One region of the Azotobacter armeniacus genome, then DNA from elsewhere that is predicted to be linked to it. Evidence: riboswitches for the same ligand, from Rfam matches in the RefSeq annotation. Region 1 holds a riboswitch; each other region holds the start of a gene.
The links. A riboswitch is a leader RNA that binds a small molecule or an ion and turns the genes downstream of it on or off. The one in region 1 is predicted to bind cobalamin.

Region 1 (8,477 bases):
CGCCCGGCGACTGGCCGAACACATGCAGACCGTCGCGGATCTGCGACTCCTTCAGGTCGCAGAGATAGGCGTCCAGCTGCGGCAGCCAGCTGTCCGGGTCGTCGTTGAGTTGCAGGCCGAGTTCGCTGTCGAGCCGGGTCGCGCGCACCAAGGCGAGGATCTCGCCACGCAGCTCGATGGCGCGGCGCACGTCCAACTGGCTGGCGTCGTAGTACTCGTCGGCCAGGCGCTCCAGGTCGCGCAGCGGCCCGTAGCTTTCGGCGCGGGTCAGCGGTGGCATCAGGTGGTCGATGATCACCGCCTGGGTGCGACGCTTGGCTTGGGCACCCTCGCCGGGGTCGTTGACGATGAAGGGGTAGATGTTCGGCAGCGGACCGAGCAGCGCAGTGGGCCAGCAGGATGGCGACAGGCCCACGCTCTTGCCCGGCAGCCATTCCAGGTTGCCGTGCTTGCCGACATGGATGACGGCGTCGGCCGCATAGACCCGCCGCAGCCAGAAGTAGAACGCCAGGTAGCCATGGGGTGGCACCAGGTCCGGATCGTGGTATACGGCGCTGGGGTCGACGCCATAGCCGCGCGCCGGCTGGATGCCGACGAAGGTCAGCCCGAAGCGCAGCCCGGCGACCATCATCCGCCCGGCGCGGAACATCGGGTCCTGTTCGGGCGCGCCCCAGCGCTCCAGCACGGCCGTGCGATTGGCCTCGGACAGCTCGGCGAAACAGCGCCAGTAATCGTCCAGCGCCAAGCTCTGGGCGCAGGGGCGCAGATCCAGGGTGTCGAGATCGTTGGTCACGCCGCCGAGCAACTGGTGGATCAGCGCCGTACCGCTCTCCGGTAGGTTCTCGATCGGATAACCCTGCCGCTGCAAGGCTTGCAGGATGTGCAGCGCCGCCGCCGGAGTGTCCAGCCCGACGCCGTTGCCGATGCGGCCGTCGCGGGTCGGATAGTTGGCCAGCACCAGAGCGATGCGCTTGCCGCCATTCGGCTTGCGGGCCAGCTCGCACCAGCGGCGCGCCAGTTCGGCGACGAAATCCATCCCGGGCAAATGCGGGCGATAGCAGACCACATCGCTCTGGCTGCGCTCGTTGCGCCAGGCCAGGCCCTTGAAGCTGATCGGCCGAGTGATCAGCCGCCCGTCCAGTTCCGGCAGCGCGATATGCATGGCCAGATCGCGTGATCCGAGGCCTTGGGCGCTGCCCTGCCACTGCTCTTCGCTGTCCAGTGCGCAGAGTGCCTGGAACACTGGCACATCGCGGCGGAACGGCCGGAGACTGGGCGCCTCTGGGTTGGATTGGGCGAAGCCGGTGGTGTTGAGGATGACCGCCGTCCCGCTCTCGTCCAGCCAGTGTTCGACCTGCGCCAGACAGGCCGATTCCTTCAGGCTGGCCACGGCGATCGGCAGCGGGTTCAGCCCCTGGGCCTGCAGGCGCTCGCAGAAGACGTCGACGAAGGCGGTGTTCGCTGCCTGAATATGGGTGCGGTAGAACAGCAGCGCCGCCACCGGCCGCCCCGGTTGCCACCAGGCCTGCCACTGCGCCAGCGTGGCCTCGCCCTGCGTCGGGTGATAGAGCACGGTACGCGGCAGAGCCCTGGGCTCGCCCCAGCGGTAGTCGCGGTCCAGCCAGCGACTGGCGATGCAGTGGAACAGCTGCAGCGCATTGTCGCGGCCGCCTTGGCGCAGGTACTGCCAGAGCCGTTCGCTGTCCTCGGCGGAGACGTTGCCCAGGCCGCTCAGCTCCGGGTCGGGGCTATCGTCGCCGGGCACCAGGATCAGCCGGGCGCCGTTTTCGGCCAGCTCGACCAGGCGCTCGATCCCGTAGCGCCAGTAGCTCACGCCGCCGTGCACCGAGATCAGGATCACCCGGGCGTGGCGCAGCACCTGCTCGACGTAGAAATCCACCGAGGCATGGTTGGGCAGCTGCGCCGGACTGGCCAGGCGCAGGCTGGGATAGTCGTCCGGCAACGTGCGGGCCACCTCGGCAAGCAGCGACAGGTGCGAGTCGCCGGTGCAGAGGATCACCAGCTCGGCGGGCGTCTGCTCGAGGTCGGCGATGCTGTCGGCCGGCAGCTGGACGCCGGGCTGGGCGCGGAGCAGGTGCATCAGTCAGCACCTGCCCGTTCGTAGGAACGAGCTTGCTCGCGAAGCTTTTAGTGCTCTGTTGTTCGCGAGCAAGCTCGCTCCTACAGGGTGGGTTCTCATCCTCACATCAGCGCCGCCTGAAGCTCGCCAATGATTGCGGCCCTGTCCAGCTGCTGGCCGATCATCACCAGCCGTGTAGCCCGCGCCTCGCCGGGCTGCCAGGCACGATCGAAATGCCTGTCGAAGCGCTGCCCCACGCCTTGCACCACCAGCCGCATCGGCTTGCCGGGAATGGCGGCGAAGCCCTTGATCCGCAGTATCCCATACCGCGCCACCGTATTCCTCAGCGCGGCGAGCAGACGCTCCTCCGCCACTTCCGGCAGGGAAAGGTCGAAAGAGTCGAATTCGTCGTGATCGTGATCCTCGTCTTCCAGGTCATGATGGGTCTGGCGGCCGTCGATGTGCAGCTCGGTCTCGCTGCTCAGTCCCAGCAGCACGTTCAAGGGCAGCTCGCCGCCATGGGCCTCGATCACCTTGACTGCTGGCGGCAGTTCCTCGGCGATCTCGGCGCGTACCCTTTCCAGCGCGGCGGCATCGAGCAGGTCGGCCTTGTTCAGCACCACCAGATCGGCACTGGCCAGCTGGTCGGCGAACAGCTCGTGCAGCGGCGACTCGTGATCCAGGTTCGGGTCCTGCCGGCGCTGCGCGTCCACCTGCTCGGGGAAGGCGGCGAAGGTGTCGGCCGCCACGGCCGGGCTGTCGACCACGGTGATCACCGCGTCCACGGTGCAGGCATTGCGGATTTCCGGCCAGTTGAAGGCCTGCACCAGCGGCTTGGGCAGGGCCAGACCGCTGGTCTCGATCAGGATGTGGTCGAAGTCGCCGCGACGAGCCACCAGCTCACGCATCACCGGGAAGAATTCTTCCTGCACCGTGCAGCACAGGCAGCCGTTGGCCAGTTCGAAGACACGCCCGTTGGCCTCTTCCTCGGTGCAGCCGATGGAGCATTGCCGGAGAATTTCGCCGTCGATGCCGAGTTCGCCGAACTCGTTGACGATCACAGCGATGCGCCGGCCCTCGGCATGCGCCAGCATGTGCCGCAGCAGGGTGGTCTTTCCGGCGCCGAGAAAGCCGGTGACAATAGTGACGGGAAGCTTGGCGAGCGATTTCATGGTTGGCCCTGCATGGATCGTTGCGGATCAGCGGGCAGGCGGGAACGGACAGGCGCATGGAGAAGCACCGGCCAGCACCACCGGATCACCCCGCCCAGTTGTCATGGATGTTCGAGGCAGGTCTCCTGGCTGACGGCCTGCGCAATGCGCATGTTCCTTCGCCTTCCCGCTTGGCGCAGTGGCATATCGAAGGGTTTGAAGCCGTATACAGTTGCGGGGGCAGCCACGGCTCGACCGTGTTCCCTCTTAGCTCCGCGCGATGGCGGAGAACCTCGAAACCGGAAAGGCTACGCAGAGTCCCCGGGCGGGTCAATCGCCGCAGTTGACGCTCGCGCCGGCCCGTGCTCAGCTAGAAAGACAGTTTCAGGTGTCTCGCGCGCCGAGCGCGAGGTGAAACGGGAAGCCGGTTCGAGTCCGGCGCTGCCCCCGCAACGGTAAGTGTACGAGGGGTCGATGTAGCCACTGTGCCCTAGGTTCGCCGAAGATCAGTTGCGCAAGATCTCGCGGACCGGGACGCATGGGAAGGCCGACCCGACCGCCCCCATGACGGACGTCACGAGCCCGGAGACCGGCCTGAAGCCCTGTTGGCAACCCGCGGTGGGCGGGCGCACACCGGAATCCAGGCGCTTCAGTGGCCCGGACTCATGTCGCGCACTCCTTCCGCCTCACTCACAGTCACGGAAGGTCATACCATGTCCGCTACCGCTACCGCTACCGCTACCGCTACCGCTACCGCTACCGCTACCGCTACCGCTACCGCTACCGCTACCCTATCCTCTTCCGCCTCGGCGGCGCTCCCCCTGTCGAAACGTATTACCCTCGCCGTAGGCAGCTTCCTGCTCGGTGCGGTGCTGATCTTCTTTGCCGGCTTTTCGCCCGTCGAGGCCCTGCACAACGCCGCTCACGACACCCGCCACAGCGCCGCCTTCCCCTGCCACTGAGAGCCCCATGATCAAGCGCATCGCACGAACCGCAGGGTTCGCCGGGCTGCTCGCCGCCCTCCTGCTGACCCTGCTGCAGAGCCTCTGGGTGACGCCCCTGATCCTTGAGGCGGAAACCTACGAAAGCGGCGGGCCCGCCATCGTCGAGCGCAGCCATGCCGCGGGGCACGGCTATAATCACGGCCATGCGGACGGGCACGTCCATGAAGGCTGGGCGCCCGAGAATGGCTGGCAGCGGACCCTGGCCACGGGGCTGAGCAATCTCGTCGTGGCGGTTGGCTTCGCCCTCATGCTGGCCGGCCTGTTCACCCTCCGCGCACCGGGGAAAACCTGGAATGGGCTGCTATGGGGGCTCGGCGGCTTCGCCACCTTCAGCCTGGCGCCTTCGCTCGGCCTGCCGCCGGAGCTGCCGGGTACCGAGGCGGCCGATCTGCTACTGCGCCAGTACTGGTGGATCGGCACCGCCGTAGCCACCCCCATCGGCCTGGCCCTCATCGCCTTCGCACGATCCTGGAGTCTGCGCATCGCCGGTGCCGTGCTGCTGGCGATTCCGCATCTGATTGGCGCACCGCAACCGGAAGTGCATACGAGTCTGGCCCCCGAGGCACTGGCCAACCAGTTCATCCTCGCCTCGCTGGCAACCAACGCGCTGTTCTGGGCCGCACTGGGGCTCTCGGCAGCCTGGCTGTTCGGTCGCGACAGCCGCAATGCCTGAGCCCGGTAAGGCGGCATGGGTGCATGTCGCCGGCCTCGGCTGTCGCCGGGGCTGCACCCTGGAATCACTGCTGGTGCTGCTGCATGCGGCATTGGACGAAGCCGGCCTGCGGCCCGGCGATCTCGCCGGGCTGGCCAGCAGCATGCACAAGCGCGACGAGCCCGGGCTGCTGTGCCTGGCCGACCATCTGCGCCTGCCGCTGGCCTTTTTATCCGCCGAACGCCTGAGCGCTTACCACGACCGCCTGACCCGGAAATCGCCGCTGGCCCTCAGCATCACCGGCAGCTCCGGCGTCGCGGAAGCCAGCGCCCTGGCCCAGGCTGAAACCCTGGGGGCCGGTCCAGCCCGCCTGCTACTGCCCAAGCGCAGCAGCGCCGTGGCCAGCCTCGCGCTGGCCACGGCGCCCCCTCATACCCTTCTGGAGCATCCATGACCGTCTATTTCATCGGCGCCGGCCCTGGCGATCCGGAGCTGATCACCGTCAAGGGCCAGCGCCTGCTGCGGGCTTGCCCGGTCATCCTGTACGCCGGGTCGCTGGTGCCCGAGGCGGTGCTCGAAGGCCATTGTGCGGAGCGCGTGATCAACACCGCCGAGCTGCATCTGGAACAGATCATCGCGCTGATCCGCGAAGCCCATGCCAAGGGGCAGGACGTGGCCCGCGTGCATTCCGGCGACCCCTCGCTGTACGGCGCCATCGGCGAGCAGATCCGCCACCTGCGCGCGCTGGGCATTCCCTTCGAGATTATCCCCGGGGTAACTGCCACCGCTGCCTGTGCCGCCCTGCTGGAAGCCGAGCTGACCCTGCCGGGCGTGTCGCAGACGGTGATTCTGACGCGCTACGCTAGCAGCTCGGAAATGCCCGAGGGCGAAGCCCTTGAGGACCTGGCACGGCATCGCGCAACCCTTGCCATCCACTTGGCGGTGAAACACTTGGAACGCATTGTCGAAGCGCTTCTACCCCACTACGGCAGCGACTGCCCCATCGCCGTGGTCCATCGTGCCAGTTGGCCCGACCAGGACCAGGTCAGCGGTACCCTGGCGGATATCCTCGATAAAACCCGCAGCAAGAACTTCCGCCGGACCGCCCTGATCCTCGTCGGCCAGGCGCTGGCGGCCGAGCGCTTCGCCGACTCGACGCTCTACCACAAGGACACCCTGCACCTGTTCAGGCCGCACGACGCTTGAGGGTACTGTCACGTTGTTGGCAGGTTGACAGAGATGCGGCGACAATCCCGGGCATGAAACGAGCCACCGTACCTGCCAGCGACGCCATTGTGTTGCAGGATTGCTCGTTTCATGCCCGGCATTTTCGCCCCAACGCAGCTTGCTAACCAGCAATGTGACAGTACCTACCTACTCTCCCGACGCCTTTTTCCAGTCGTCGAACAGCTGCAGCAACGACGGGTCCGTCACGGTGCTGTCAGCGGCCCGGATCAGGCACCGCCCCAGCTCTCGAGCGCTCGATGGGTGGATATACAACTCATGGACTCTCTCCTGGCTGCACAACCGGATCACCACCGCCCCGTCCTTGCACAGAACCTGTGCTATTTCGACTTCTACCTCGAAATTGTTCATGGGTTACGCCTCCGGCAACTCGTCGCAAGCCGCCTTAAGGACAGCATGTACGGTTTGAACACTTGCCATGTTGCTTTACCCCTCAGTTGATGCTGCCATCCATGGCAGCGGTTCAATGCACAGTTTCCTTTGGGGATTGCCCAAGAAGTTCGACCAGCTTGTCCCCAACGCGCAGGAGCTGTTCCAGATCCAACGCCGCGTCGATCAACCGGCCATATAGGCGAACCAGCTCGATTCGCTCCAGTGTTTCAGAGTCCAGCGCTTCCAGCCTGTAGCAAGCCATCTCGCCCAGGAACACATTCACTTCCCGCTGAAGGCATCGCTTCAGCTCGGCTGCTTGCCTGTTCATGCTTCAACTTCCTCCACTCTTTCAGTACACCCAGCTCGTCGGCTCCGATATGGGAAAGAATGCGCTTATGCGCAGATATGCCAAATAGATAAATACGCAGAGGCGACAAATGGATTTTCTGAATCGGTTTGCCATGGACCCAGCATGGCTGGATCTGTCGCAATAAGGCCGTCTGGTAAGCTGAGCGTTCGAAACGGAACCGGCCGAGACGCCGATGACCCGGCTCAACCCAGCGATAGCCTGCGTGCTCAAGCAATACATTATCCGCTCGAGGTCATGCTCACCTGTGTACGCTGGTACGTCGCCTACCCACGAGGCCCTGATGGTCGCAGTGGCCACCCTCCTATCTCTTGTCGGGGAGTGCTCTACCGATTCGAACGGGTCTAGGTCTGTACACTCCTCACTCCTGCACTCAAGCTCCTTTGCGGTAGAGTGCCTGGTGCCCGACAGACAAAACCCAACACCCTTGGCTGCGTAGCTACTCAGCTCTTCCGTCGGAAATGCTGAATCGATTGAGCGATGCTGGTTTTTTTCATTGTGTCCCGGGTGTAGAAAGTGCCGATGATCACTCAGTGATGTCGTGGAGGTCTGTGAGATGGGTGCAGAACTGCTCTTCTGGCTGGTTATGTCTGTAGCTGCTCTCGCCGGCATGGTTTGGCAGGGCATACGTTAACTACGTTAGCTTCAGGTTGCTGAGTAGGCTGCGTCCGCGCCGGGCCCGGCGTTGCCGGCCATTTTCCGCAGCGGCGCCAGGCCGCATACTTGCGCGTTCCCTCAGCAGCCCGTTCCCCGTCCATGCGCATCCACGTCACCTTCATCGACCGCGTCGGCATCACCCAGGAAGTGCTCGCCCTGCTCGGCGGGCGCAATCTCAATCTGGATGCCGTGGAGATGGTCCCGCCCAACGTCTACATCGACGCACCGACGCTCAGTGCCGAGGTGCTCGACGAGCTGCGCGGGGCCCTGTTCAAGGTGCGCGGAGTGCAGGCGGTGGAGGTGGTCGATATCCTCCCCGGCCAGCGGCGCAGCCTGCAGCTGTATGCCCTGCTCGCCGCCATGCCCGATCCGCTGCTGGCGGTGGACAGCAACGGACAGGTGCTGCTGGCCAACCCGGCGCTGATCGAGCTGGCCGGCCGCGATCCCGACGGCGAACCGCTCGGCGAGCTGTTCGCCGCCCCGGAACTGCACGACGAGCTGTTGACGCATGCCTTCCGCCTGCCGATGCGCGAGGTCACCCTCAACGGCCAGACCCTGCTGCTGGATGCCATGCCGATTGGTGAAACCGCCGGGCAGGGGACGCGTCAGCTGGCCGGCGCGCTGCTGACCCTGTACGCCCCCAACCGCATCGGCGAGCGCCTGGCCGCCCTGCATCACGAACATGCCGAGGGCTTCGACGCCCTGCTCGGCGACTCGCCGGCGATCCGCACGCTCAAGGCTCGCGCCCTGCGCGTGGCCGCCCTTGATGCACCGCTGCTGATCCAGGGCGAGACTGGCACCGGCAAGGAACTGGTGGCCCGCGCCTGTCATGCCGTCAGCATGCGGAGCAATGCGCCCTTCCTGGCCCTCAACTGCGCGGCGTTGCCGGAGAGCCTCGCCGAGAGCGAGCTGTTCGGCTATGCCCCCGGCGCCTTCACCGGCGCCCAGC
Region 2 (8,477 bases), on a different contig from region 1:
ACCTTGCAGCCAGAGTATAGAAGTCGCCTGAAAGCCGCGCAGAGCGTGGTTTTAGAGTAATCTGCTCTTTCTGTGGAAAAGGTGATAACGCGATAGTATTACAGTCCGCCGACAGTGGGCCGGGAACGCCTTGCGCCGCAGGGGGCGAAGGTGGCGGGCTGGGGCTCAACGCCCTTTGCGCGTAAAATGCCGGCCTTTCGTACTTCGCGGATTCACAGAGCATCATGGGCACCCTTTCGGTCAATCAGAACAAGCTGCAGAAGCGCCTGCGCCGCCTGGCCGGCGAAGCGGTCACCGACTTCAACATGATCGAGGAGGGCGACAAGGTGATGGTCTGCCTGTCCGGCGGCAAGGACAGCTACACCATGCTCGACGTGCTGCTCTACCTGCAGAAGGTGGCGCCGATCCGCTTCGAGATCGTCGCGGTGAACATGGACCAGAAGCAGCCGGGCTTTCCCGAGGGCGTGTTGCCCGCATACCTGCAGTCCATCGGCGTCGACTACCACATCATCGAGAAGGACACCTACTCGGTGGTCAAGGAGAAGATCCCCGAGGGCAAGACCACCTGCTCGCTGTGCTCGCGCCTGCGCCGCGGCACCCTCTACACCTTCGCCGACCAGATCGGTGCGACCAAGATGGCCCTGGGGCATCATCGCGACGACATCCTCGAGACTTTCTTCCTCAACCTGTTCTACGGTGGCACCTTGAAGGCCATGCCGCCCAAGCTGCTCTCCGACGACGGCCGCAACGTGGTGATCCGCCCGCTGGCCTACTGCAGTGAGACGGACATCGAGGCCTACGCGCGGCTGAAGGAGTTCCCGATCATCCCCTGCAACCTCTGTGGCTCCCAGGAGAACCTGCAGCGCCAGGTGGTCAAGGAGATGCTGCGCGAGTGGGAGCGCCAGTCGCCGGGGCGCACCGAGATCATGTTCCGCGCCCTGCAGAACGTGCATCCCTCGCAGCTGGCCGACCGCAAGCTGTTCGACTTCGTCGGTCTGCGTATCGACGAAAACGCCACGCCGCGCTTCGTCGATGTAATGAGCCTCTGATCCGCTCTGCGAAAACTGCCAAGGACTGCCCATGCGCGACTACCGATGGTTGCACCAATATTGCCTGAACCGCTTCGGCTCGGCCGCCGCGCTGGAGGCGCAGCTGCCGCAGCCGAAGAGCGCCGAGGAACTGCGCGCCATCCCGGACGACCGCTATTTGTCGCTGATCAGCCTGCGGATCTTCCGTGCCGGCCTCAAGCACAGCCTGGTGGACGCCAGGTGGCCGGCGTTCGAAGAGGCGTTCTTCGGCTTCGATCCACACAAGGTGGTGTTGATGGGCGCTGAGCATCTGGAGCGGCTGATGCAGGATGCGCGGCTGATCCGTCATCTGGCCAAGCTTGAGAGCGTGCCGCGCAATGCCCGCTTCGTGCTGGAGGTGGCGGAGGAGAAGGGCAGCTTTGGCGCACTGATCGCCGATTGGCCGGTCGGCGACATCGTCGGCCTGTGGAAATACCTGGCCAGGCACGGCAACCAGCTCGGCGGGCTGTCGGCGCCGCGCCTGCTGCGCATGGTCGGCAAGGACACCTTCATCCCCACCGACGACGTGGTTGCCGCGCTCAAGGCCCAGGGCATCGTCGACAAGGCGCCTGGCAGCCAGAAGGACCTGGCCGCGGTGCAGGCCGCCTTCAACCGCTGGCAGGCCGAAAGCGGCCGGCCGCTGTCCCAGCTGTCGGTGATGCTCGCCCACACAGTGAATCATTGACGGTGCGCCGCCGCGCCGGCTGGCGGGGAATGCGACCGAAGGTCTTTTCCATCCGGCGGCCCTGGGCTTCACTGAGTCGGGCATTGTTTGGCAAGGGCGGACAGGGATTGTGTTCCGCCTGAAGGAGGCTGTATGGACGATACCATCGAGCGGATCGCCGAGGCGCTGCGGCGGGCCGAGCGCATCCTGATCATCAGCGGGGCCGGGCTTTCCGCCGACTCCGGCCTGCCCACCTATCGCGGCCTCGGCGGCCTCTACAACGGCAGCACGGCGGAAGGCCTGCCGATCGAGGCGGCGCTGTCCGCCAGTATGCTGCGGCACAACCCGGCGCTGTGCTGGAGGTACCTCGCCGAGCTGGGCCGGGCCTGCCTGGCGGCCCGGCCCAACGCCGGCCACGAGGCCATCGCCGAGCTGCAGCGGCGCAAGCCCGGCTGCTGGGTGCTGACTCAGAACATCGACGGCTATCACCGCGCGGCCGGCTCGCCGCCGGAGCGGCTGATCGAGATTCACGGCGAGCTGGCGCCGCTGTATTGCCAAGCCTGCGGGACGCGCAGCGAGGCCTTGGCCGAACACCTGGAGCGGCCGCTGCCGCCGCGCTGTGCGCAGTGCGGCGGGGTGCTCCGCCCGCCGGTGGTGCTGTTCGAGGAAATGCTCCCCGAGGGCGCCTGCCAGACCCTCGCCGAACAGCTCGCCCGAGGCTTCGATGCGGTGCTGGCGGTGGGCACCACGGCGAGCTTTCCCTATATCGTCGAGCCGGTCCTGTGCACCTGGCAGACCGGCGGCTTCACCGCGGAAATCAATCCGCAACGGACCGATCTCAGCGACATCGTGGATATCCATCTGCCTGGGCGGGCATCGCAGGTTCTGCCGGCTCTGGTGGGCCGCCTTTCCCGCGGCTGACTGCGCCGTTCCCATCGCCGCCTCCGCCTGGCCGGATACACGGAGGCAGGTCGGGGCGACGGCGAAAACGCGGTCGTGATCGCAAGAAGGTTTGCGACTCGTTGTCGCAGGAAAAGCCCACGCCGGCCGCACCACAATGCCCCTGCGAAGACTCCGTAGGGATCCGGAGCCATGCTGGATCCCCCGGAAACCCTGGGTTCCATGGGGTTTTCGAGTGCCGCCTGGCAATGTCTGGAATGCGACATTGCCTGCGCGGCGAGCGCCTGGAAACGCCTCTTTTGTCACAATTCGCACAAGGGGGATTTGTAACTCACTCTCATCACAGGCATATTCGCCCGCCATTAGACCTTTAGATAAGCTTTTGCCCATGCTGAGTCGTCTCGCCACCCTCGTGCCCCTGGCCCTCGCCATCTTCCTGACCGGCTGTGCAGGGCAGGCACCGCAGCAGGATATGTCCGTCCCGCAGCGAGTATTCCTGATCCAGGAGCCCAGCCACGAGGATCTGGCGGCGCCGAACGACGGCTACCGTCTCCCGGCCCTGGCCGACGACATCCTGGTGCGCGGTTTCGGTCTGCTCGGCACGCCCTACCGCTACGGTGGCAGCTCGGAGGCCACCGGCTTCGACTGCAGCGGCTTCATCGGCTACCTGTTCCGCGAAGAGGCGGGCATCAAGCTGCCGCGTTCGACCCGCGAGATGATCTCCCTCGATGCCCCCCGCGTGGCCCGCAGTGAGCTGGCCCCCGGCGACCTGATCTTCTTCAACAACCGCGGCCGCGGTCGGGTCAACCATGTTGGTGTCTACATCGGCAACGGCCGTTTCCTCCATTCGGCCAGCCGCCGCAGCGGTGGCGTGCGGGTGGACAGCCTGAACGATGGCTACTGGAGTGCCAGCTACCTGCAGGCCAAGCGTGCCTTGGTGCTGGCGCTCCACAACGACGTGCAGCCGGAGCAATCTACATCGGCCAAGCGTTCCCTGGTGCTGGCATCCCACAACGATTGAGTAACTGTCTTTCGGCTTCGACAAGGCCCGATTCCGGCAACGTGATCGGGCCTTTTCATTGGGGCCAGGCGCGGCTGCTTGCGCGAGGTGCCTCGTGCCGGCAGAGTAAGGTCGATCCGACAACCGGACTGTCGCCCATGCCCGCTCAGGCCCGCCTAGCCCTGGTCCTTGTCGCCGCGCTGCTCGCGGCCTGTTCCTCTCGTTCTCCCACGCCCGATACCCCGCCCGACGGCGGCCGCCCTTCGCCGGCGGCGGAGGACGTGCTGGTCCGTGCCCTTGGACTGGTCGGCACGCCCTATCGCTGGGGCGGCAACACCCCGGATTCCGGTTTCGACTGCAGCGGGTTGATCGGCTATGTCTACCGCGAGGCGGCGGGCATCCGCCTGCCGCGCTCGACCCGCAAGATGATCGCCATGGGCGCGCCCAGCGTGCGTCCCGAGGCCTTGCACAGCGGCGACCTGGTGTTCTTCGCCACCGACGGCGGCCGCCGGGCCAGCCATGCCGGCATCTATGTGGGCGAGGGGCGTTTCGTGCATGCGCCTTCCCGTGGAGGTACGGTGCGCCTGGACAGGCTGGCCGATGGCTACTGGCACAGCCGCTATCTGGGGGCCAGGCGCGTGCTTCGCGCCGTGCCCGTGGCGCGTCAGCCCTGACCGATCGGATTAACAGAGCAGGCCGTTAGGCCAGCCCGGCGAGCCAGTCGCGCAGCACCTGCTGCCCGCAGCGGCGCAGCTCTTCCCCCGCGTCCTTTGCCTGTCGGCGGATCTCCACCGGATCCACCTTGGCGGCAGAGAGTTCTGCCGCATGGCCGATCAGCCACTGTTCGATCCGGGCGGGATCGGCTTCAAGATGAAACTGCAGGCCCAGTACGGTATTGCCGAGCATGAACGCCTGGTTCGGGCAGATGTCGGTTCGGGCGAGGCGGGTGGCGCCCGGCGGCAGTTCGAACATGTCGCCATGCCAGTGCAGCACGGTGCCGTTGTCGCCCAGATGGCCGATACAGCTCGCGGTGCCCTCCGCCGTCAGCCGGAGGCTGGCGAAGCCGATTTCCTTGACGCCCATCGGCGCGACCTTGGCCCCCAGGGCGCGGGCGATCAACTGGGCGCCCAGGCAGATGCCGAGCAGGGGCTTGCCGCAGCGCAGTCGCCTGGCAAGCAGCTCCAGCTCCGCCAGCAGGAAGGGGTAGGTGGCCTCGTCGTAGGCACCGATGGGCGCGCCGAGGACCACCAGCAGCTCGGGTGACTCGACATCCAGCGCGGCCAGTTCACTGGTGGACATGATCCCGGGGTCGACATAACGGATGTGATAGCCGGCCTCCTCGAGCACGGGTGCGAAGACGCCGAGATCCTCGAAGGCGACGTGGCGGATGGCGATGACGGTTTTCATTCCTGTACCGGTTCCAGGTTGTGGGTGTAGGAAGGCACCCTATGCCAAGGGCCCGATGGCTGTCGAGATGGCCGGGCTTCACGACGATTCCCAGGCTGGCCCGCGAAGGCACAGTCACCCGCCACCCCTTCCACTCCAGGAGCTTCTACATGCACGACACCATCCCTGATCTCGCTCGCCGCCTGCGCAACTGCAGCCGGTTGGCGATCTTCACCGGCGCCGGGGTGGCCGCCGAGGGTGGCATTCCGACTTCGGCCGCGGATCTGCCGTTTCTGGCCAAGCGCCGCGGCGCCTTCGTGGTCGAGATCAACCCGCAGCCGACCCCGCTCAGCCGGCACGCCGACCTCTGCCTGCACGGCCCGGCCGGCAGCATCCTGCCGTCGCTGCTGGCCGCTCTGGGGGGCTGAGCGCCTGCACCGGCATCATGAGTGGATCTCATGACGCCGGGCAATTCGTCTCATTGTGCCCGGCCGGCGTTTCCACTACCCTGCGCGCCTCGCTTCAGGTGCCCTTCGCACGAAGGGTGAAACAGGGAAGCCGGTGCGTTCCGCGATGATCCGCGGCACAAGGCCGGCGCTGCCCCCGCAACGGTAGACGAGTCGCGAAACCGCCGTAAGGCCACTGTGTCCCGCATGGGCATGGGAAGGCGTGGTTTCGGAAGCTGCAGCATCACGCCGCACTTCGCTCGTGAGCCCGGAGACCGGCCTGTCGCGATCCATGGCGGCGTGGAGGGCGCTGCGGGCTGGCGGGCCTTCCCGGTTCGCTGTCTGTTCGAGTTCTCCGCCTGCTTTCGCAGCCTTCAGGCCGTGCGGGTGGCGCGGCGGAGAACCCATCTTGATTCGCAAGCCCAGTTTCGGGCCGGCGGCGTTCGCGCTGCTGTGCCTCTTTTCCCTTTCCCCGGCCCAGGCGGCCGACGACTCCCTCGCCCTCGACGCGACGGTGGTGACCGTCGCACGCAACGCCCAGACCCTGCGCGACAGCCTCGCCGCGGTGAGCCTGATCGAGCGCGACGACATCGAGCGCAGCCAGGCGCAGTCGGTGCCGGAGCTGCTCAAGCGGGTGCCGGGGGTGTCCATCGCCAACAACGGCGGGCCGGGCAAGAACACCTCCGTTTACCTGCGTGGCACCGAGTCCGACCATGTGCTGGTGCTGATCGACGGCGTGCGCGTCGGCTCGGTGACCACCGGCACCGCCGCCTGGCAGGATTTGCCGGTGGAGATGATCGAGCGCATCGAGGTGGTGCGCGGACCGCGCTCCAGCCTGTACGGCTCGGAGGCCATCGGCGGGGTGATCCAGATCTTCACCCGCAAGGGGGGCGATGGCGCGCCCAAACCCTTCTTCTCCGCCGGCTACGGTACCCACGACACCTACACCGGTAGCGGCGGGGTTTCCGGCGGCAACGCGCACGGCTGGTACAGTCTCGCCCTGAGCAGCGAGGACACCGATGGCATCAGCGCGAAGAGCCCCGGGACCAGCGGCTACGAGAACGACGCCGACGGCTACCGCAACCACTCCGCCGCGCTGCGCGCCGGCTGGCGCTTCGACAACGGCCTGGAGCTGGAGGGCACCTTTCTGCGCGCCAAGTCGCACAACGACTACGACCAGGTGAACCGCCGTGGCACCGCCGGTTTCTCCGCCAATGCCGACGGCGAGCAGAGCGTGGTCAGCGGCCGCGCCCGCTTCAGCCCGCTGGCGTTCTGGCAGGTCAGCCTGCAGGCCGGACGAAACGAGGACAAGTCCGACACCTACCAGGACGGCGGCTTCTACTCGCGCTTCGACAGCCGCCGCGACAGCGCCAGCTGGCAGAACGACCTGACCCTGGCCGAAGGCCACATCCTCACCCTGGGCGTCGACTACCAGCGCGAGGAGGTCAACGGCACCACCGACTACGACGAGGACTCCCGGGAAAACAACGGCGCCTTCATCCAGTACCTTGGCGAATACGGCCGCCACGACTGGCAAGTCTCCCTGCGCCGCGACAACAACGAGCAGTTCGGCCAGCACGAGACCGGCAACATCGCCTACGGCTACGCCCTGAGCGACGCCCTGCGCGTCACCCTCAGCTACGGCAGCGCTTTCAAGGCGCCGACCTTCAACGAGCTGTACTATCCCTTCTACGGCATCGCCGACCTCGAGGAGGAAACCTCTCACAGCTTCGAGGTTGGTCTGTCCGGCGTGCACGGCTGGGGCCACTGGTCGCTGAACGCCTACCGCACCAAGGTGGACGACCTGATCGTCTACGATTCTTCCATCGAAGGGCCGGCGAACATCGACGAGGCGCGCATCCGCGGCCTCGAGCTGGAGGTTGGCAGCCGCTCGTTTGGCTGGGACTGGAGCGCCAACTACAGTCTGCTGGAGCCGGAGAACAGCGGCTCGGGCGCCAACGACGGCAACGAGCTGCCGCGTCGCGCCTCGCAGATGTTCAACCTGGAGCTGGATCGGCGCCTCGGCGATTTCGCCGTCGGTGCCACGCTGCATGCCGAGGGCCGGCGCTACGACGACGTGGCCAACGACAACGAGCTGTCCGGCTACGCCACTTTGGACCTGCGCGGCGAATACCGCCTCACCCCCGAGTGGCGTCTGCAGGCGCGCGTCGCCAACCTGCTGAACGCCGATTATGAAACCGCCCTGGGCTACAACCAGCCGGGGCAGGCGGTGTACCTTACCGTCCGCTATCAGGCGTTGTAGAGCGCCGCCGGCCGGCGGGTCGGAACCATCCACAAGGAGAATGCGCATGCTCAACCTGTCCCCCCGTAGCCAGCTGGCCGTCGGCGTGGCGCTGGCCCTGCTGATGGCCATGACCCGTGGCCAGCACTTCGCCACCCTCAACCTGCCGAGCGCCTCCTGGGCGGTGTTCTTTCTCGCCGGCGTCCTGCTGCGCCCACGCTGGGTGTTTCCGGCGCTGTTCCTCGAAGCCTCGCTGCTCGACTTCGTCGCCATCGGCTGGATGGGCGTGAGCGACTGGTGCATGTCGCCGGCCTACTGGCTGCTGATCCCGGCCTATGGCTCGCTGTGGCTGGGCGGGCGGTTCTTCGCCGCGCTGCAGCGCGACAGTCTGGACAGGCTGGATAGCCTGGCCGTGCTCGGCCTGGCGGTGGTCTTCAGCGCCTTCGTCTGCTACCTGTTCTCCGGCGGCGGCTTCTACTTCTTCTCCGGCCGCTATCCGGAGCCGGTATTCGCCGACTTCGTGCAGCGCGTGCTGACCTACTACCCGCGTTACCTGGGCAACCTGGCCCTCTACGTGGGCCTCGCGGCAGTGCTTTACGCGGGCTTCGATGCCCGCCTGAAGTCGCTGCGGGCGCCGGAGCGCCGCTGATGAGCGAATCGCCGGAACGGGCCGCCCGCCACAAGACGCGCATGCAGCGCAAGAAGGCGGTGGTCGACGACAGGATCGCCCAGGCCACGGACGAGCACGGCCTGCTGCTGGTGCACACCGGCA
Region 3 (6,345 bases), on a different contig from region 1:
CCTGCGCTCAGGGCTGGGCCAGGTGCAGCACCAGCTTAACCATGCCAAACAGGAGTAGCACGAGCAGCACGGTGAAGCCCACGCCCAGCAGGATGAAATGGCTGGGTTTGCCCCGGGCGAAGTCCCGTGCCCGGTTCTTGCCGCTCTGTACGCCGAGGGCGGCGGCCAGCACGCTGTGCAGCATCTGCCGGAGCGTTAGGGGCTTGTCGTCGTGGTCGTCGCCCATGGGGCCTCCATGACTCTGCTTCACAGGAGCGGACGCCGGTAGCCGCCGGGCACGCCATTCTTCGACAGCACGTACTGCCAGAGCTGGATGTTCCGGGCGCGGAAGGCGCCGGCGCAGGACAGCAGGTAGTAGCGCCACATGCGCCGGAATCTTTCCCCCAGCTCGGCGGCGAAGCGCGGCCAGGCTGCCTCGAAGTTGGCATGCCAGGCCATCAGGGTCCGGTCATAATCCGCGCCGAAACTGTGCTGATCCTCAAGGATCAGCAGGCGATCCAGCGCATCGCCGATCTGTCCGAGGGACGGCAGGTCGCCATTGGGGAATATGTAGCGATCAATCCAGGGGTCCGGGGTCGAGTGGCGCTGGTTTTTGCCGATGGTATGCAGGAGAAACAGGCCGTCGTCGGCCAGACAGCGGGCGGCGACCTCGAAGAAGCGGCGGTGGTTCTTGTGGCCGACATGTTCGAACATGCCGACGCTGACGATGCGGTCGAAGCGTCCCTGGATCTCGCGGTAGTCCTGCAGGCGGAACTCCACGGGCAGGTCGGCGTAGCGCTCCCTGGCCCAGGCCTGCTGCTCCCGGGAAACCGTCACGCCGACGCAATGCACGCCATGCCGCTCCGCGGCATAGCCCATGAAGCTGCCCCAGCCGCAGCCGATGTCCAGCACCCGCATGCCGTGCTCCAGGCCGAGCTTGCGGCAGATCAGCTCCAGCTTGGCCTCCTGGGCCTCGGCCAGACTGTCGGCGTTTCGCCAGTAGCCGCAGGTGTAAGTCATGCGCGGGTCGAGCATGGCCTCGTAGAAGTCGTTGCCGAGATCATAATGGGCCTCGCCGACCTTCCAGGCACGCCGGTGGTTCTGCAGGTTGAGCAGGCGTGAGCGGAGCGCATGGAAGATCAGCCGTGTCGGCTTCACCTGCTGGTCGATGCCGGTGTGCAACAGGCGAAAGAAGAATTCATCCAGTCGTTCCGCTTCCCAGGCGCCCTCCATGTAGGCCTCGCCCAAACCCAGATTGCCCTGGGCGAAGACCCGCTCGGGCACGCCGCCGGCCTTGAGCTGCATGTCCCAGGGCCGGTTGCCGCCGATGCGGATATCGGCCTGCTGCAGCAGCTCGACCGTCAGGCGGTGCAGGCTGGAGTCCCGCGAAAGATAGCCGGACCCAGCGTTAAACATGAATTCTCGGCTCATGGTTGTCCCACCCTTGGCTGGCTCTACCGGATCGGTCTCCGGGTGACACTTCGGAATCTGCCGGCTGCCTGTCAAGGCAATGCGCCCAAGCAAAGTCAGATTAGGCAGGGACTGGCACGACGGCCAATAATCCGCGGCAGGGGCGTCAGAAAACCGCCAGCGGACTGGCCGCGCCAAGATTGGCTCGGGTCGATCCGCAAGGGCTCTGGCGGCTTGCCAGTGTCCGGCCGGCAGCTCCTTGCCCCCCTTGAGGCATTGCGCTTGCTCGCCGTCACCCGCCGCGTAAGGTGCGCCCCTGCCGGCCCTTGGCCGGCAACATGGAGAGTGCGGTGCCCGGATCAGGATCTGGGGTAAATGGGAAGGAAGTCAGTCCAAGCTGACGCTGTCCCCGCAACGGTAGGACCGTTTCACGGTCGAGCCCGACACCAGCCCGCTCTCCCGAAGCAGGCCGCGGTGGGCGGCCGTGCGGTCGCCAGCCCTGGTCGTTCTGCGCCTTGCCGCCGGCGCTGCGTCCGTTTCGCGTGCCCGCCGCCTTTCGACCCGGGACTGGGCATGTCTTCTCTTTTCCTCCGCCGCTTTGGCTTGGGCCTGCTGCTCGGGCTGCTCGTCCCCGGAGCCTCGGCGGCGCAACTCAACGCCATCGTTTCACGCTACAGCGCGGCCGAATTCGCCAGCGCCGTCGCGCAGTTCCAGCAGCACCATCCGTATTGGCAGGTCAGCGCGCGCACTCCGAAGCAGCTCGCCGGGCTCGACGAGCTGGCACTGCGCGCCTGGTTGGGCGAGGGGGCGGGCGCTGCTCGGCGTCGGCCTGTTCAGTGCCGAGGTGGAGCGCCTGGGACCGCTGCTCGGCCAGGTCGCGCCGGCGGACAGCTTCCTCGACAACATCGCCGCTCTGCTGGCCTGGCTGGCGGCCCGCCATAACCCGGATGTGAAGGTCCCGGCTGTGCAGGCGCGTCCGGGCCGCGAGGAGGTCACCGGGCTGTTCGAGCAGCTGAACGTGCCGGTGTTCAAGGGGCTGCGCCTGGAGGACCGCAACGAAACCGGCTGGCAGCTGTCCGGCGATGGCCTGGCGCGCGACAAGGTGCACTACCAACTGGCCATGCCCGAGCTGCAGGGCAGCGGTCAGGCCATGGTGCTGGCGGTCTGGCACGAGCGCCAGAGCGATTCGCTGTCGGGCATCCGCTTCGGCGTCGCCGCGCCGCTGCCGGCGCAGCTCGATGCCTTCGCCGCGCGCATCCAGCGTTGGCACTCCAGGTGCGCCTGGACATCACCAGCAGCTCGGGAACGATCAGGTGGCCGGTCAGCCTGTAGTAGGAGGCCGCCTTGTGGTGGTTGTGGGAGAACATGGTCGGCGGGTTGTTCTCGGCGCCGTCGATCACTCCGCTCTGCGTCCACCGTCGGGACGGCCAGGATGGCGCTGTATGTCGACGAACAGCCGGCGGTTGTGCGGGGCACCATCGTCTTCGTCGTAGTCGAAGGCCCAGATGGCCTGCACCGAGGGGGCGAGTCGGACAGGTACATCGTCCGCTCGTCGGGGCTGAAGTCCAGGCCGTTGGGACGATGAGATCGCCCTGCCAGGGTTCCAGCGCTGCGCCACCGGCTCCGCCGACGAAGCGATAGAGCGCGCCGAGCCGGTGTCCGGCAGCCATGCCATGGGAGCGATATCGGACAGGCGGAGGATGTGGGCGTAGGGACGCAGGCTTTCCCGCAGGACCGTCCCCAGGACGCCGGCCGCGCCGGTGAGCAGGAGACGATCGAGGGCGGGGCTTGATGCAGGATGGGGCATGGCTGAGATCCACTCTGATTGTTATTATTTTTGGGATTGTCATGTGTCGTCGTATGATAAGACGAAATTGTCGACTGCTCCCGCAGGCTTTGTCAACGCCGCGCGGGGGGCTGAAGATAGTGAGTGGGTGGCGCCCGGTTATTGTGCAAAAGGGCTGTCCGCTCGGGGCCGGTAGCATTCACATCGGACGATCGGCGGCAGATTTCGCGCGATTGTCGTTTGCTGCAGGTAAGTGCGGAGGGGCGGCTGGTCGCTATGAGCTTTGTCATGTGATGACTTGGCTTGTGGCGGCTTGCGTCTGTCTGTTGCTCGTTTGCTGGCCCACGGTTTCACAGGTCTTGGGTGAGTGGAGCGGTGGCCAGCCTGTCAGTCAAGCTGGCCGCGACGACTCAGGGACTGGTAGTGAACTTCACATCGGAAGGCGAATGGAAGGGCAGGGTCTGGGTGATTTTTCCCGCCTTGCCGGTGGCTGGATCGCGTTCCATGACGACGATCGCATTGCTGTTCTGGTTGGCGACGAGAATGAAGCGGCCGGTCGGATCGAAGGTAAATTCGCGCGGCTCTTCGCCCTCCACCGGGTGATGTGAAACGACAGCGAGTCGCCCGTCGTTCGGATCGATCTGGAAGACCACCAACTGATTGGCGGTGCCGCGGTTGGTCGCGTACAGGAAGCGGCCGTCCGGCGAGACGTGCAGGGCGGCGGCCTTGTTCTGGCCTTTGAAGTCCTCGGCGGCCAGCGGGATGGTCTGCTTGGGCGTGAGCTTGCCATCGGCATAGTCGAAGACAACGATCGTCCCCTGCATCTCCAGGGTCACGTAGGCCTGCTTTCCGGTCGGGCCGAACACCAGATGACGGGGCCCCGAGCCCTCGGGCAGCTCGACGAAGGGCTGCTCTTTGTTGGCGCTGAGCGGATGCTCCGGGTGAGCCGCCGGATCGTAGCGATAGATGTAGATCTTGTCGGCACCGAGGTCCTGGGCGAACACGTAGCGCCCGTCCGGCGATTCGACCGCCGAATGCACGTGGGGCGATTGTTGGCGTTCGGGATGGGCCTGGCTGGCGCGATGGGTCTTGACCTGGCTGACCGGCTGGAGCCGGCCTTCGCGGTCCACCGGGATCACCACCAGGGTGCCGCCCGGATCGGCCTCCACCGAATAGTTGGAGACGAACAGGTGCGTGCCGTCGGTGCTGACGCTGAGGTGTGCCGGTTCGGTGCCGAGCGATTTCACGTCGTTGATTTTCTCCAGGGTGCCCTTGGCCTGGTCGACGCGGAACGAAGTGACGCGACCGATGATGTCGCGCTGACCAGGACCGTTTTCATTGACCGCGAACAGATATTGGCGATCGGGCGAGAACGCTAGCCAGGAGGGGTTTTCCGTTTTCACCACCTGCAGCGGTTCGCTGGAGATGGTCCCGGTCTGGCTGTCGAAGCTGTGTACGTGGATGCCCTCGCTGGGACCGGCCGTATAGCTGCCGACCCACAGCGGATAGGTCTGTTCCGCCGCCATGCCGGTGAAGGGGAGGGCTGCAAGCATGCAGACTGCAGCAGCACGCTGCGATGTTGTTTTTGTCATCTGGGTGATTCGCCTTTGAAGACTTGTTGTTTTGTTGTGATCGGGTCGTGCAGTGGGCGCTGCCTGGATCGGCAGCGGCACCGCATGCACGGACGGGGATGCGGTCGAGGCCGCTCCCGTCCTGGATGGCATGGACCCGGACATACCATCCGGTTCTCCATGAAGCTGTAGCACTTCCGGCCAGGTGCTGCTTCAGGCCTGCTCGACCAGCGGCTGGCCGGTCATTTCCTTGGGCTGCGGCAGGCCGAGCAGCTTCAGCATCGTCGGTGCCACGTCGGCCAGCACGCCGCCGTCGCGGATGCGCAGCGGGCGCTGGCCGACATAGATGAAGGGCACCGGCTCGCAGGTGTGCGCGGTGTGCGCCTGGCCGGTCGTCTCGTCCTCCATCTGCTCGACGTTGCCGTGGTCGGCGGTGATCAGCGCCTCGCCGCCGACCTTCTCCAGCGCCGTGACGACGCGTCCGAGGCAGGCGTCCAGGCACTCCACCGCCTGGACCGCCGCTTCGAACACCCCGGTGTGGCCGACCATGTCGCCGTTGGCGTAGTTGGCGACGATCACATCGAAGCGCTGGCTCTCGATCGCCTCGACGAGGCGGTCGGTGACCTCGGGCGCGCTCATCTCCGGTTTGAGGTCGTAGGTGGCGACCTGTGGCGAGGGGATGAGGATGCGTTCCTCGCCCGTGAAGGGTTCCTCGCGGCCGCCGGAGAGGAAGAAGGTGACGTGGGCATACTTCTCGGTCTCGGCGATGCGCAACTGGGTCTTGCCGTTGTTGGCCAGGTATTCGCCGAGCACGTTGGTCAGTGCTTCCGGGGCGAAGGCGCAGGGCGCCGGGATGCTCGCCGCGTACTGGGTGAGGGTGACGAAGCCGGCCTGTGGCACGCGGGCGCGGGCGAAGCCGTCGAAGTCCGGCTCGACGAAGGCGCGGGTCAGCTCGCGGGCGCGGTCGGCGCGGAAGTTCATGAACACCACGGCATCGCCATCTTCCACCTTGACCGGCTCGCCGATGCTGGTGGCCTTGACGAACTCGTCGCTCTCGCCGCGGGCATAGGCGGCCTCGAGGCCGGCCAGGGCGCTCTCGGCGGCGAATTCGGCGGTGCCGTCGACGATCAGCTGGTAGGCGGCCTGGATGCGATCCCAGCGGTTGTCGCGGTCCAGGGCGAAGTAGCGGCCGATCAGGCTGGCGGTGCGGCCCTTGCCGAGGCGGGCGAAGCAGGCGTCGAGCGTCAGGATGGGGCTCTGGGCGCTTTTGGGCGGTGTGTCGCGGCCGTCGAGGAAGGCGTGCAGGTAGATCTTCTCCGCACCTCGGCGCACGGCCAGCTCGGCCATGGCGGCGAGGTGGTCCTGGTGGCTGTGCACGCCGCCCTCGGAGAGCAGGCCGAGGATATGCACCGCCTTGCCGGCGGCGGCTGCCCGGTCGACGGCGGCGCAGATGGCCGGATTCTCGAAGAACTCGCCGTCCTGGATGGCCTTGGTGACCCGGGTGAAATCCTGGTACAGCACGCGGCCGGCACCGAGGTTCATGTGACCGACCTCGGAGTTGCCCATCTGGCCGTCGGGCAGGCCGACGTCCATGCCGGA

Region 2: another riboswitch for cobalamin. It lies ahead of btuB (TonB-dependent receptor family protein); the one in region 1 lies ahead of cobW (cobalamin biosynthesis protein CobW).
Region 3: another riboswitch for cobalamin. It lies ahead of ACYVD0_RS12380 (cobaltochelatase subunit CobN); the one in region 1 lies ahead of cobW (cobalamin biosynthesis protein CobW).

The regions. Positions count from the first base shown of each region.
Region 1 covers NZ_BAAGYK010000014.1:31,151-39,627, reverse strand. Annotated here, with positions in the region: gene cobN (cobaltochelatase subunit CobN) at 1-2,101, opposite strand, end outside; gene cobW (cobalamin biosynthesis protein CobW) at 2,203-3,252, opposite strand; cobalamin riboswitch at 3,351-3,542, opposite strand; cobalamin riboswitch at 3,601-3,843, shown strand; gene ACYVD0_RS03535 (CbtB domain-containing protein) at 4,053-4,193, shown strand; gene ACYVD0_RS03530 (CbtA family protein) at 4,201-4,908, shown strand; gene ACYVD0_RS03525 (cobalamin biosynthesis protein) at 4,901-5,341, shown strand; gene cobM (cobalt-precorrin-4/precorrin-4 C(11)-methyltransferase) at 5,338-6,093, shown strand; gene ACYVD0_RS03515 (hypothetical protein) at 6,262-6,483, opposite strand; gene ACYVD0_RS03510 (hypothetical protein) at 6,596-6,832, opposite strand; gene ACYVD0_RS03505 (sigma-54-dependent transcriptional regulator) at 7,628-8,477, shown strand, end outside.
Region 2 covers NZ_BAAGYK010000082.1:54,572-63,048, reverse strand. Annotated here, with positions in the region: gene ttcA (tRNA 2-thiocytidine(32) synthetase TtcA) at 225-1,049, shown strand; gene ACYVD0_RS12720 (DNA-3-methyladenine glycosylase I) at 1,081-1,752, shown strand; gene ACYVD0_RS12715 (NAD-dependent deacylase) at 1,885-2,652, shown strand; gene ACYVD0_RS12710 (C40 family peptidase) at 3,020-3,652, shown strand; gene ACYVD0_RS12705 (C40 family peptidase) at 3,790-4,305, shown strand; gene ACYVD0_RS12700 (type 1 glutamine amidotransferase) at 4,331-5,038, opposite strand; gene ACYVD0_RS12695 (hypothetical protein) at 5,080-5,445, shown strand; cobalamin riboswitch at 5,525-5,761, shown strand; gene btuB (TonB-dependent receptor family protein) at 5,873-7,726, shown strand; gene ACYVD0_RS12685 (hypothetical protein) at 7,773-8,354, shown strand; gene cobO (cob(I)yrinic acid a,c-diamide adenosyltransferase) at 8,354-8,477, shown strand, end outside.
Region 3 covers NZ_BAAGYK010000080.1:572-6,916, reverse strand. Annotated here, with positions in the region: gene ACYVD0_RS12390 (DUF2970 domain-containing protein) at 8-226, opposite strand; gene cfa (cyclopropane-fatty-acyl-phospholipid synthase) at 247-1,410, opposite strand; cobalamin riboswitch at 1,721-1,857, shown strand; partial or broken gene ACYVD0_RS12380 (cobaltochelatase subunit CobN) at 1,874-2,599, shown strand; partial or broken gene ACYVD0_RS12375 (TRAP transporter substrate-binding protein) at 2,658-2,798, opposite strand; partial or broken gene ACYVD0_RS12370 (SMP-30/gluconolactonase/LRE family protein) at 2,804-3,059, opposite strand; partial or broken gene ACYVD0_RS12365 (NAD-dependent epimerase/dehydratase family protein) at 3,059-3,196, opposite strand; gene ACYVD0_RS12360 (lactonase family protein) at 3,586-4,728, opposite strand; gene gpmI (2,3-bisphosphoglycerate-independent phosphoglycerate mutase) at 4,960-6,345, opposite strand, start outside.